2 regions of the Enterobacter cloacae complex sp. R_G8 genome follow, and region 1 is predicted to be linked to the other one. Evidence: predicted binding sites of a transcription regulator. Region 1 holds the regulator's gene; the other holds the start of a gene.
The links. Region 1 encodes PhoB, which activates phosphate uptake and scavenging genes when phosphate is short. Its sites were predicted from a motif close to CTGTCATAAAACTGNCNNAT; they were not measured.

Region 1 (6,364 bases):
GCTCGCTTTCCAGACCCTCCTGCTGCTGCAGGGTGGCAAGCTGGCTTTGCAGGGACAGGCATTCGTCGTGGATCTCGCGCCAGTTCTCAGGAATGGCCGGTTCCGCCTCGGTGTCATCGCCTGCCGGAAGCGTGTCGAGTAGAGGTTTCAGGATATTAATGCGTTCCTGAATCGCCGCATGCTGCGTCTGTTTTTCCTGCCACAGGTTGAATTCCGCTTCCCGGGCCTGCAGCCAGGCGGCTTCTGATCCCTCTTCAGGAACGTTCAGTGACAGTGCGAGCAGGGCGTTTTCCAGCGCCTGCCGCGTAGCCGACAGCTGCTGCTGATACTGGCGCTCCTGCGCTTGCTGTTCGTTAAGCTGATGTTGCAGGGTCAGGCGCTGGCTGAGCTGATAGAGCTGACGTTCGTACTGTTCCTGCTCGTTCATCCACGGGGCAATATCTTCCTGAATATTCAATGAGATATTCAGGGTGGCGCAGACCTCCTGCCACTCTTTAGTGAGCGCTTGCTCTTCCTGAGAGAGCGTCTGTGCTTCGTCTGTTTCTCGCTGGATCTGCTGCGTCAGGGCATTGACCTGTCCCAGCACCAACAGGCCTTCGTCTTTCAGCGCGGCGACCTCTTTTTCCAGCGCATCCCGGCGTCGCTGGTTATCGGTGAGTTCAAGCGCCTGATACGTCTCAACGGCAGGATGTTCACTGGAACCGCACAGTGGGCAGGGTTTACCCGCCTCAAGCTGCGAACGGTAGTTTTCCAGCTTTTTGATCGTCGCTTCGCTTTCGCACAATGCTTTCAGATCGACATAGTGCTGGTTTTTTTCTTTGTACTGCTGGCGGCGAAGCGTGAGCGTTTCATTGAGTTTTACCTGCTCGGCCTGCGCCTTTTGCCGGGTATCCGCGTTCTGCTGCAGCCGTTTTTGCAGTGGCTGATAGCGGGCATGAAGTGACGTCAGACGCTGACGGAAAGGGCGTGACCGGGACTGTTGCTCCATTGCCGCCGCGACGTCATCCGCCGTCAGCGTCAGGGCGTTTTCCGGCATGTCGGCGAGCTTCTGACGTAATTCCGCAACACGTGCTGCAAGTGTGGCAATCTGATGTTTATCGCGGTTCAACTGCGCGAAATGGGCGCGCCAGCCGGCAATCTCCTGGCCCCACACGCGGTAACGCTCATGCGCCGCAAGCCATGTTGCCTGGGTTGTCAGATCGATCTGCAGTTGTTGATGGGTACGCAGTGCCGTAAGTCGGATGCGCGAGCGCTGCGCGGTTTTGGCCTGTAAGCGAGTATTTACTTCGACAATGCGCTGTTTTGTCTGCCCGAGGCGCGTGGTCTGCTCTTGCTGGCTATCCCACAGGGGGCGAAGCTGGGCGGCGGGCTGCGCAAGCTGGAGCTTTGCCAGCTCAGGCGCGGCCTCCGTCAGGGCCTGCTGCGCCTGCTGTTGCATGAGCATGACGCGCTGTTGCTCGCGAATAAGCTCGTCGTTGCGCGTCAGCCACTGAAAATCTCGCTGTTGGTTCTGCTGCTGAGTCAGCAGGGTTTTCTCTTCCTCAGTAAGTGCCTGCAAACTCTGCTGTAACTGCTGTTGTTGCGCTTCGCTCAGTAGCACCACGCCTGCGGCCTGCGCCTCGCACTTCTCAAGCGCGGTACGGGCGGCTTTATGTTTCTCGAACACCATTGCTGAAATCTGGCCGTAGATCTCCGTACCGGTCAGCTCCTCCAGCAGTTCGGCGCGATCGCCCGGTTTCGCATTGAGGAAGGCGGCAAATTGCCCCTGAGAGAGCAACATTGAACGGGTAAAACGGCCATAATCCAGCCCGGTGAGCGCGGCGGTTTGCTCCAGTTTATCCGTCACTTTGTCGGCCAGAATTTTACCGTCTTCACAGCGCGCCAGTTCGACGCGCGGTGCCTGCAGGTTCCCGTCTGGCTGATTTCGCGCGCGGTTCTGGCTCCAGAACGCGCGGTATGCGGTGCCTTTTACCTCAAACTCCACCTCGGCCAGGCACTCGGCAGTATCGCGGGTCATCAGGTCGTTTTGTGCCTGGGAGACTTTTTGCAGACGGGGCGTTTCGTGGTAAAGGGCCAGACAGATGGCGTCGAGCAGGGTGGTTTTTCCGGCACCGGTCGCGCCGGTAATGGCGAACAGTCCGTTGCTGGCAAACGGCTCAGCGGTAAAATCAATTTTCCACTCGCCCTTCAGGGAGTTGAGGTTTTTCAGACGCAGGCTCAGAATTTTCATGCGTTGTCTTCCTCATCAGTAAGCGCGTGCAGAGTATGGCGGAACAGCTCGTTAAGCCTTGCGCGCGTTGTGTCGTCAATCTCTTCCTGCGACAGTCGGCGTTCAAATACCTCTTCCACCTTCAGTTCGCTGAGCGTTTCACGTTGCGCACCCAGTAGAACTTTCTCGCGCTGTTCGCGGCTGCGGCGTACCAGTAAGACCTCGACGGGCAGATCTTCCGTCAGTGCCTGGATTTTACGCTGCATATCATGCAGATAGTCGTCGGTTGTGATTTCGATATCCAGCCAGATGGGGGGATTTAGCTCGACACCGCGCCATTGCTCCAGCTGGGCGGTAATGGCCGCCAGATCGCCCTTCAGCACCGCCAGCGGTTGGGTGACGGGCACCTCCAGCGACGCCACGGCGCTGAGTTTGCCCTCGTTAAAGCTCACCAGATGAACACATTTGGCTTTGCCGGTCTCATCAAAACTGAGCGCAATGGGTGAGCCGCAGTAGCGAATGTGCTCGCAACCGCCAATGACCTGTGCCCGGTGAATATGTCCGAGCGCGATATAATCCGCTGGCGGGAAATGTTGTGCCGGGAAGGCGTCCAGCGTGCCAATATAGATGTCACGTACCGCGTCACTTTTACTGGCACCGACGGTGGTGAGGTGCCCGGTGGCAATCACCGGAATGGCCTGCTCACCGCGCAGGGCGCAGGCATCGGTATATTGTTGGTGATAATAGTCAGTGATGCTCTGCAGCAGATGCTGCTGTTTTTCCCCGCCTGACATCCCCGCCTGACTCTGCACGATATCGCGTGGGCGCAGGAAGGGAACCGGGCACAGCACCGCCCCCGGTGTACCGTCACGTTTTTTCAGGATCTGCGGCGCATGTCCGGCACTGGCCACCACGGTAGTGTTAAGGAAGGCCAGGATGTCGCGGGATTCATTCAGCGTTGCGACGGAGTCATGGTTACCGGCGACAATCACCAGATGACAGCCGGTTTGTTGCAGATTTACCACGAAGCGGTTGTAGAGCTCACGCGCATAGCTTGGCGGCGAACCGGTGTCGAAAATGTCACCCGCAACAATAATCGCATCCACCTCGTGCGATCGGGCCGTGTCCAGCAGCCAGTTCAGGAACGCTTCATGCTCCGCTGCCCGGCTCTTGCTGTAAAAGTTTTGACCCAGATGCCAGTCCGAGGTGTGTAATATGCGCATAGCGAATCCGTGGCAAAAAAAGGGAATGGGGATTATAAACTTTCAGAAGCTGGAAAATAACCGCTGTAATAAAACAACGGTTTGCCATTTTACGTGGTACTGTTTTTCATAAATCTGTCATAAATCTGACGCATAATGACGCCGCATTACAAACTTGTAACTTAAATAAGATAAGACAGGGCAAAGTATGGCGAGACGTATTCTGGTCGTAGAAGATGAAGCTCCAATTCGTGAAATGGTGTGCTTCGTGCTCGAACAAAATGGCTTCCAGCCAGTTGAAGCGGAAGATTATGACAGCGCGGTGAACCAGCTGAATGAACCCTGGCCCGATCTGATCCTGCTTGACTGGATGTTGCCTGGCGGCTCCGGACTGCAGTTTATCAAACACATCAAGCGTGAAGCGATGACCCGCGATATCCCCGTTGTCATGCTTACCGCGCGCGGTGAAGAGGAAGATCGCGTGCGCGGCCTGGAGACTGGCGCAGACGATTACATTACCAAACCCTTCTCACCGAAAGAGCTGGTTGCCCGCATTAAAGCTGTGATGCGCCGTATTTCACCGATGGCGGTGGAAGAGGTCATTGAGATGCAGGGCCTGAGCCTTGATCCGACCTCGCACCGCGTTATGACGGGCGAAAATCCCCTCGACATGGGGCCTACCGAATTCAAACTCCTGCATTTCTTTATGACTCACCCGGAGCGTGTTTACAGCCGCGAGCAGTTGCTGAATAACGTCTGGGGAACTAACGTGTATGTCGAAGACCGGACGGTTGACGTACATATCCGCCGCCTGCGTAAAGCGCTGGAACTGAGCGGCCACGATCGCATGGTACAGACGGTCCGCGGCACGGGTTATCGTTTTTCTACCCGTTTCTGAACAATGACAGGAGTGTGACGCGTGCTGGAACGTCTGTCATGGAAAAGGCTCGTCTTTGAACTGATCTTATGTTGTATTCCGGCCTTCATTTTGGGGGCCTTTCTTGGATACCTGCCGTGGTTTCTGCTGGCGTCCGTGACTGGGCTGCTGATCTGGCATTTCTGGAACCTGCTGCGCCTTTCCTGGTGGCTATGGGTTGACAGAAGTATGACGCCTCCGCCGGGAAGCGGGAGCTGGGAGCCGCTGCTTTACGGTCTGCACCAGATGCAGATGCGTAATAAAAAGCGCCGTCGCGAGCTGGGAAGCCTGATCAAACGCTTTCGCAGCGGTGCGGAATCGCTGCCGGATGCGGTCATTCTGACCACGGAAGAGGGGACGATCTTCTGGTGTAACGGTCTCGCCCAACAGCTGCTGGGCCTGCGCTGGCCGGACGATAATGGCCAGAACATCCTCAACCTTCTGCGTTACCCGGAGTTCACGCAGTATCTGAAAAAACGTGATTTCTCGCGTCCGCACAATCTGAAGCTCAACAATGGTCGCCATCTTGAAATTCGGGTGATGCCCTACAGCGATCAGCAGTGGCTGATGGTGGCGCGTGACGTCACCCAGATGCACCAGCTGGAAGGGGCAAGACGCAACTTCTTTGCGAACGTGAGCCACGAGCTGCGCACGCCGCTGACGGTACTGCAGGGCTATCTGGAAATGATGCAGGAGCAGACGCTTGAAGGTGCGCCGCGTGAGAAAGCGCTGCATACCATGCGCGAGCAGACGCACCGTATGGAAGGGCTGGTGAAGCAGCTGCTTACGCTGTCGAAGATTGAGGCGGCCCCGACGCTTGCCTTAAATGACACCATCGACGTACCGATGATGCTGCGGGTGGTGGAACGCGAAGCGCAAACCTTAAGCCATAAAAAGCATCATCTGACCTTTGACGTCGATAACAGTCTGAAGGTGCTCGGAAGCGAGGATGAACTGCGGAGCGCTATCTCTAACCTGGTCTATAACGCGGTTAATCATACTCCTGAAGGAACGGATATTGTGGTGCGCTGGCAGCAGACGCCAGTGGGTGCTGAGTTTAGCGTCGAGGACAACGGGCCGGGCATTGCGCCTGAGCATCTTCCACGTCTGACCGAGCGGTTTTACCGGGTGGATAAAGCACGCTCCCGGCAAACCGGGGGAAGCGGGCTGGGGCTGGCGATTGTGAAGCACGCGGTGAATCACCATGAAAGCCGTCTCGATATTCAAAGCACGCTGGGCAAAGGAACCCGTTTTAGTTTCGTCATTCCGGAACGATTAATTGCCAAAAAAATCGCCTGACAGCAGGTGTGTCATTTTACCTTTCCACGGGTCAGCCTTTGCTGGCCCGTTTGCTTTGCAGTAAAGCGAAACGTGAATGAATTTTATACGGCTGATGCTTTTTTGTTCGCATGATTAGCCATGGGTTTTTCATGATATTAGCGAATTATTCTGGTTGGTATTTTCATGCTGGTATATTGTTCTGGTTTTACGATCCCACCTTGCCTTTAAACGTTATAAGCGTTTAAATTGCCCCCCAGATACTGTCAGACCGACTGTATTTGCGTGGTAAATCGAAAAACTATTCTTCTCCACGCCAGGACGGGAGCATATCCCGCTGAAATTGAGCAAAATTTCCGCTGTATCGTCCCGTCACGGATGGCGAAAATCTCAATATATTCAACACGACATCCACAGGCAGTAAGGTTTTATGACCCATCACTTAAAATCGCGTGACATCATCGCGCTGGGCTTTATGACATTTGCGCTGTTCGTTGGCGCAGGTAACATCATTTTTCCTCCAATGGTTGGCTTACAGGCGGGTGAACACGTCTGGACAGCAGCGTTTGGTTTCCTGATTACTGCCGTGGGCCTGCCGGTATTGACCGTGGTTGCGCTGGCGAAAGTTGGCGGTGGCGTGGATAGCCTCAGCACCCCGATTGGTAAAGTGGCTGGCGTTCTGCTGGCGACGGTGTGCTATCTGGCCGTTGGCCCGCTGTTTGCGACCCCGCGTACCGCTACCGTCTCCTTCGAAGTGGG
Region 2 (6,364 bases), 1.1 Mb from region 1:
GGGTTTGTTCGAAGACATCGCGCATGACAGCCGCAATGTACGGAATAATCATGATGGCGAGGATCACCCCTGCCGCCAGAATACCGATACCGAATGCCGGGCCGGAGAAGAGCGCCCCCACAAACGGAATAGCGGAGAGAACATTACCCACCGGCTCCTGGAAATACGTGGCAAACAGTGGCGCAAAGATAAACAGGCCCCACATGCCGTACACGATACTTGGAATGGCCGCCAGCAGTTCAATGGCGATACCCAGCGGGCGTCGCAGCCAGCCCGGTGCCAGTTCCGTCAGGAACAAAGCAATACCAAAGCTTACCGGAACCGCAATCAGCAGGGCGATGAACGAGGTCACCAGCGTGCCGTAAATCGGCACCAGCGCACCATAGATATCGTTTGGCGCGTCCCACTCTTTGGTCCACAGGAAGGAGAAACCAAATTTCTGAATGCTCGGCCAGGAGGAGAAAATCAGAGACACGATAATGCCGCCCAGCAGCAATAGCACAATCAGCGCAGCCAGTTTCACCAGCGCGCTGAAAATCATGTCACCTTTTTTACCCGGAGGGTTAAATGCAGGCTTGGTTGCAGCCATAAAATACTCTTCTGTTTGAGACGTTTTTACGAATATGCCCGGTGGCGCTGACGCTTTCCGGGCCTACAGCGTTAGCCGTAGGGCGGGTAAGCGCAGCGCCACCCGCCATCTTCGTTAAATATATCCTGTTAGTACAGCGCTTTACCGCTGCTGTCTTTCACGTTGGTTTTCCATGCAGCACGAATCTGCTCAACCACGCTGTCTGGCAGGCTGGCGTAATCCAGGTCATTAGCCTGTTTGCCGCCGTTTTTGTAAGCCCAGTCGAAGAACTTCAGCACTTCAGCGCCCTGCTCAGGTTTCTTCTGTTCTTTGTGAACCAGAATGAAGGTAGTGGACGTGATTGGCCACGCGCCTTCACCTTTCTGGTTAGTCAGATCCTGAGCGAAGGATTTGCTCCAGTCAGCGCCTTTTGCAGCGTTGGCGAAGTTCTCTTCGGTCGGGCTGACTGGCTTGCCATCAGCAGAAACCAGTTTGGTGTAGGACAGGTTGTTCTGCTTGGCGTACGCATATTCTACGTAACCGATAGAGCCTGGCAGACGCTGTACGAACGCAGCGATACCGTCGTTGCCTTTACCGCCCAGACCGGTTGGCCAGTTAACGGTAGAGCCGGAACCGACTTTAGATTTCCACTCTTCGTTCACTTTCGCCAGGTAGCTGGTGAAGACGAAAGAGGTACCAGAACCATCCGCGCGACGAACCACGGCGATGTTCTGAGAAGGCAGTTTCAGGCCAGGGTTGAGTTTAGCGATGGCTTCGTCATCCCATTTTTTAATTTTGCCCAGGTAGATATCACCCAAGGTTTTGCCGTCCAGCACCAGCTCACCTGACTTCACGCCCGGCAGGTTGATCGCCAGAACCACACCGCCGATAACGGTCGGGAACTGGAACAGGCCTTCCTGAGCCAGTTTGTCATCAGACAGCGGAGCGTCGGATGCGCCGAAATCAACGGTATTTGCGGTAATTTGTTTTACGCCACCGGAGGAGCCGATACCCTGATAGTTAACCTTATTACCGGTTTCTTTCTGGTAGGTATCCGCCCATTTGGCATACACCGGCGCAGGGAAGGTTGCACCAGCGCCAGTCAGGCTTGCTTCTGCAAATACAGAGAAAGCGCTCAGAGATAAGGTCGCGGCGACAACAGTTGCGACAGTGGTACGCATAACTTTCATAATGTCTCCTGCAAGGATTTCGTAAATCATTGTTTAAGTGGCTACGATGAGCAAAATAGGACAAACAGGTGACAGATAAATGTACGAATTATGACAGTTTTATGACAGTGAAAGTCTAGCTTAAATTTAAGCGAAACATTCTTTAATTATCATCATGTTAGCCACAAGCATGACAACAAGTTTTCAGTAATATTTTCTTTATGTGACACTGAAAAAAGTAGCTGAAGATGACAGATTGTCATAAATAAAAACGCGAATGCGTTGATTAAAAACAAACCAGGAAGGGTAAAAGCTCCACCCGAAGGTGGAGCCTGGAGGGATTATTCTACGGTGACAGATTTCGCCAGATTACGCGGCTGGTCGACGTCGGTGCCTTTGATCAGCGCAACGTGGTAAGCCAGTAACTGCAGCGGAACGGTGTAGAAGATGGGGGCAATAACCTCTTCCACATGCGGCATCTCGATGATGTGCATGTTGTCGCTGCTGGCAAAACCGGCGTCCTTATCGGCGAAGACGTACAGTACACCACCACGGGCGCGAACTTCTTCGATGTTGGATTTCAGTTTCTCCAGCAGTTCGTTGTTAGGTGCCACAACGATAACCGGCATATCTGCATCAATCAGCGCCAGCGGGCCATGTTTCAGCTCGCCTGCCGCGTAGGCTTCAGCGTGGATGTAAGAGATCTCTTTCAGCTTCAGCGCGCCTTCCAGCGCAATCGGATACTGATCGCCACGACCCAGGAACAGGGCGTGATGTTTGTCGGAGAAATCTTCAGCCAGAGCTTCAATCCGCTTGTCCTGAGACAGCATCTGCTCAATGCGGCTCGGCAGAGCCTGCAGACCATGAACAATGTCATGCTCAACAGAAGCATCCAGCCCTTTCAGGCGCGCCAGTTTCGCCACCAGCATCAGCAGAACCGTCAACTGAGTGGTAAACGCTTTGGTAGAAGCCACACCGATTTCGGTGCCCGCTTTGGTCATCAGCGCCAGATCGGACTCACGTACCAGTGAAGATCCCGGCACGTTACAGATAGCCAGCGATCCCAGGTAGCCGAGCTCTTTCGAGAGACGCAGCGCCGCCAGGGTATCAGCCGTTTCGCCAGACTGAGAAAGGGTGATCATCAGGCTGTTACGACGCACCGCAGATTTGCGGTAGCGGAATTCAGAGGCGATTTCCACATCGCACGGCACGCCAGCCAGCGATTCAAACCAGTAGCGAGAGACCATCCCGGAGTTGTAGGAGGTACCGCAGGCCACAATCTGAATGTGCTCAACCTTGCTGAGGAGCTCGTTTGCGTTCGCACCCAGTTCGCTCAGATCCACTTCTCCGTGGCTGATACGACCGGTCAGGGTGTTTTTGATGGCATTTGGCTGCTCGTAAATCTCTTTCTGCATGTAGTGACGGTAAGCGCCTTTGTCGCCCGCGTCGTACTGCAGATTGGATTCAATCTCAGGGCGCTTCACCTGCTCGCCTGTGGTATCGAATACCGTCACGCTGCGGCGAGTCACTTCTGCGATATCCCCCTCTTCCAGGAAGATAAAGCGGCGGGTGACCGGCAGGAGCGCCAGCTGGTCAGAAGCGATAAAGTTTTCGCCCATGCCCATACCAATAACCATCGGGCTACCGGAACGCGCAGCCAGCAGCGTGGACGGGTCACGGGAGTCCATGATTACCGTGCCATACGCACCGCGCAGCTGTGGGATCGCGCGCAGCACCGCGTCGCGTAGCGTGCCGCCCTTTGCCAGCTCCCAGTGCACCAGGTGCGCAATCACTTCGGTATCGGTTTCTGAAACGAAGGTATAGCCGCGCGCTTTCAGTTCTTCGCGCAGCGGTTCGTGGTTTTCGATAATGCCGTTATGCACGACCACGATGTGTTCAGACACATGCGGGTGCGCGTTGCCTTCAGACGGTTCGCCGTGCGTCGCCCAGCGGGTATGCGCAATACCGGTGCCACCGTGCAGCGGGTGTTCTTCCGCGGCCTGGGCCAGCATCTGCACTTTACCGAGGCGGCGAAGACGGGTCATATGACCTTCTGCATCCACTACTGCCAGACCGGCAGAGTCGTAGCCACGGTATTCCAGACGACGTAAACCTTCGAGAAGGATTTCAGCAATATCACGCTGCGCAACTGCGCCAACAATTCCACACATAGTTAGATTTCCTGATTATGGCGTTATGCCATGCGTTGTCGCTGACCTGTATTTGCCCTTTCCGGGCACCCCGAGCCTTGTAGAGAGTGGGGTTATTGTTATGGGTACTGCTTGTGGGGGAGATATATCTTTATCTCCTCTCCGGGTTTGCCTGACGACGGCTACGCCTTATCAGACAAACTTAATCGTAGGGCGGGTAAGCGTAGCACCACCCGCCTTGTTGTTACTTCTTCTTCACCGGGCGTTTCCAGCCCTGCTTGTGCACCTGCGGCACACGGCTTAATACCAGCTCGTTATCGGCGATATCGCGCGTAACGGTTGTCCCGGCGGCAATCGTTACCCCATTACCCACGGTAACCGGTGCCACCAGCTGTGTATCAGAACCGACAAACACATCATCACCGATAATGGTTTTGAACTTGTTGGCACCGTCATAGTTGCAGGTGATTGTGCCTGCACCAATATTGACGTTATCACCAATTTCCGCATCGCCCAGATAGGTCAAATGACCGGCTTTAGAGCCTTTACCCAGACGCGCTTTTTTCATCTCAACGAAGTTGCCCACGTGAGCGCCTTCCAGCAGCTCAGCCCCCGGGCGCAGACGCGCGAACGGCCCAATGGTGCATGCCGCGTCAAGATGGGCATCTTCCACCACGCTGTATGGGCTAATTTCGCAATCATCACCGATGACGCTGTTTGTGATCACACAGCCCGCACCAATTTTGACGCGGTTGCCCAGCGTGACGTTACCTTCCAGGATAACGTTAGTATCAATTTCAACGTCGCGCCCGTGCGCTAACGTTCCACGCAGATCGAAACGCGCCGGATCGCGTAGCATCACGCCGGCCAGCAGCAGCTTTTCGGCCTGTTCGGACTGATAAACGCGCTCCAGACGGGAAAGCTGCAGACGGTTATTCACCCCTTCCGTTTCACTGATACGTGCCGGATGAACCGCCGCAATCTCGCGCCCTTCCAGGTATGCCATCGCAATGATATCGGTGATGTAGTATTCACCCTGCGCATTGTTGTTGTTGAGCTTCGACAGCCAGCGCTTTAAATCGGCGCCATTCGCAATCAGGATACCGGTGTTGATCTCCTGAATCTGGCGCTGTGCTTCACTGGCGTCTTTGTGTTCAACGATACCCGTTACGTTGCCGTTTTCACGAGTAATGCGACCGTAGCCGGTTGGATCGTCCAGCACGACGGTTAATAAACCGATACCGCCCTGCGGTTTGGCTTCACGCAGGCGAGTCAGTGTGTCGATGGAGATCAGCGGAACATCGCCGTAGAGCATCAGAATGTCTTCGTCATCGGCAAAGAACGGTGCTGCCTGCTGCATTGCGTGACCGGTTCCCAGCTGTTCAGCCTGAAGCACCCAGTTGAGCTTGTCATCGCTCAGCGTCTTTTTAAGCAGATCGCCGCCGTGGCCATAGACCAGGTGAACCTGGCGAGCGCCCAATTCATTTGCTGCATCAATGACATGCTGCACCATTGGCTTTCCTGCCAGTGTATGAAGCACTTTAGGCAGATCGGAATACATGCGGGTACCTTTGCCTGCGGCAAGGATCACCACGCTCATCGCACTGTTTGACATACGCATCCTGACGGTAGTTTGAGTGAGAAGTAAAAACGTTTGGTGCTTAAAATTCTACATCTTTTTCGTCATGAATTAAGGACGAAAAAAAAGCCAGCCTGGTATCCAGACTGGCTTTTGTGCTTTTCAAGCCGGTGTTACATCGCTTTTTTGGTCAACTCGATAACGCGCAGTTTGGCGATCGCTTTGGCCAGCTCCGCAGACGCCTGAGCGTAATCCACGTCACCATGAGAGCTGCTAATGTGCTCTTCAGCCTTACGCTTCGATTCCAGGGCTCGCGCTTCGTCGAGATCCTGGCCACGAATAGCGGTATCGGCCAGAACGGTCACACTGCCAGGCTGCACTTCAAGAATGCCGCCGGACAGATAGATAAACTCTTCGTGACCGAACTGTTTAACGATGCGGATCATACCAGGCTTAATGGCGGTGAGCAGCGGTGCGTGACCCGGGAAAATACCCAGTTCACCTTCACTACCCGTTACCTGGATTTTCTCGACCAGACCAGAGAACATTTGTTGCTCTGCGCTGACGACGTCCAGGTGGTAAGTCATTGCCATATCACCCTCCGATTAAGGCGTTAAAGTTTTTTGGCTTTTTCCACAGCTTCTTCGATGGAACCAACCATGTAGAACGCCTGCTCCGGCAGGTGATCGTATTCGCCTTCCATGATGCCTTTAAAGCCACGGATGGTGTCTTTCAGGGAAACGTATTTACCTGGAGAACCGGTGAATACTTCCGCAACGAAGAACGGCTGGGACAGGAAGCGCTGGATCTTACGCGCACGTGCTACCACCAGTTTGTCTTCTTCAGACAGTTCATCCATACCCAGGATGGCGATGATGTCTTTCAGTTCCTGGTAACG

Region 2: pstS (phosphate ABC transporter substrate-binding protein PstS) is a predicted target of PhoB. The motif match lies at 1,847-1,866, and genes of this name have one in related genera.

Annotation. Positions count from the first base shown of each region.
Region 1 is NZ_CP102246.1:4,041,800-4,048,163, reverse strand. It holds gene sbcC (exonuclease subunit SbcC) at 1-2,230, opposite strand, end outside; gene sbcD (exonuclease subunit SbcD) at 2,227-3,432, opposite strand; gene phoB (phosphate response regulator transcription factor PhoB) at 3,620-4,309, shown strand; gene phoR (phosphate regulon sensor histidine kinase PhoR) at 4,331-5,626, shown strand; gene brnQ (branched-chain amino acid transporter carrier protein BrnQ) at 6,036-6,364, shown strand, end outside.
Region 2 is NZ_CP102246.1:179,547-185,910, forward strand. It holds gene pstC (phosphate ABC transporter permease PstC) at 1-589, opposite strand, end outside; gene pstS (phosphate ABC transporter substrate-binding protein PstS) at 718-1,758, opposite strand; gene glmS (glutamine--fructose-6-phosphate transaminase (isomerizing)) at 2,079-3,908, opposite strand; gene glmU (bifunctional UDP-N-acetylglucosamine diphosphorylase/glucosamine-1-phosphate N-acetyltransferase GlmU) at 4,132-5,502, opposite strand; gene NQ842_RS00910 (F0F1 ATP synthase subunit epsilon) at 5,640-6,059, opposite strand; gene atpD (F0F1 ATP synthase subunit beta) at 6,080-6,364, opposite strand, start outside.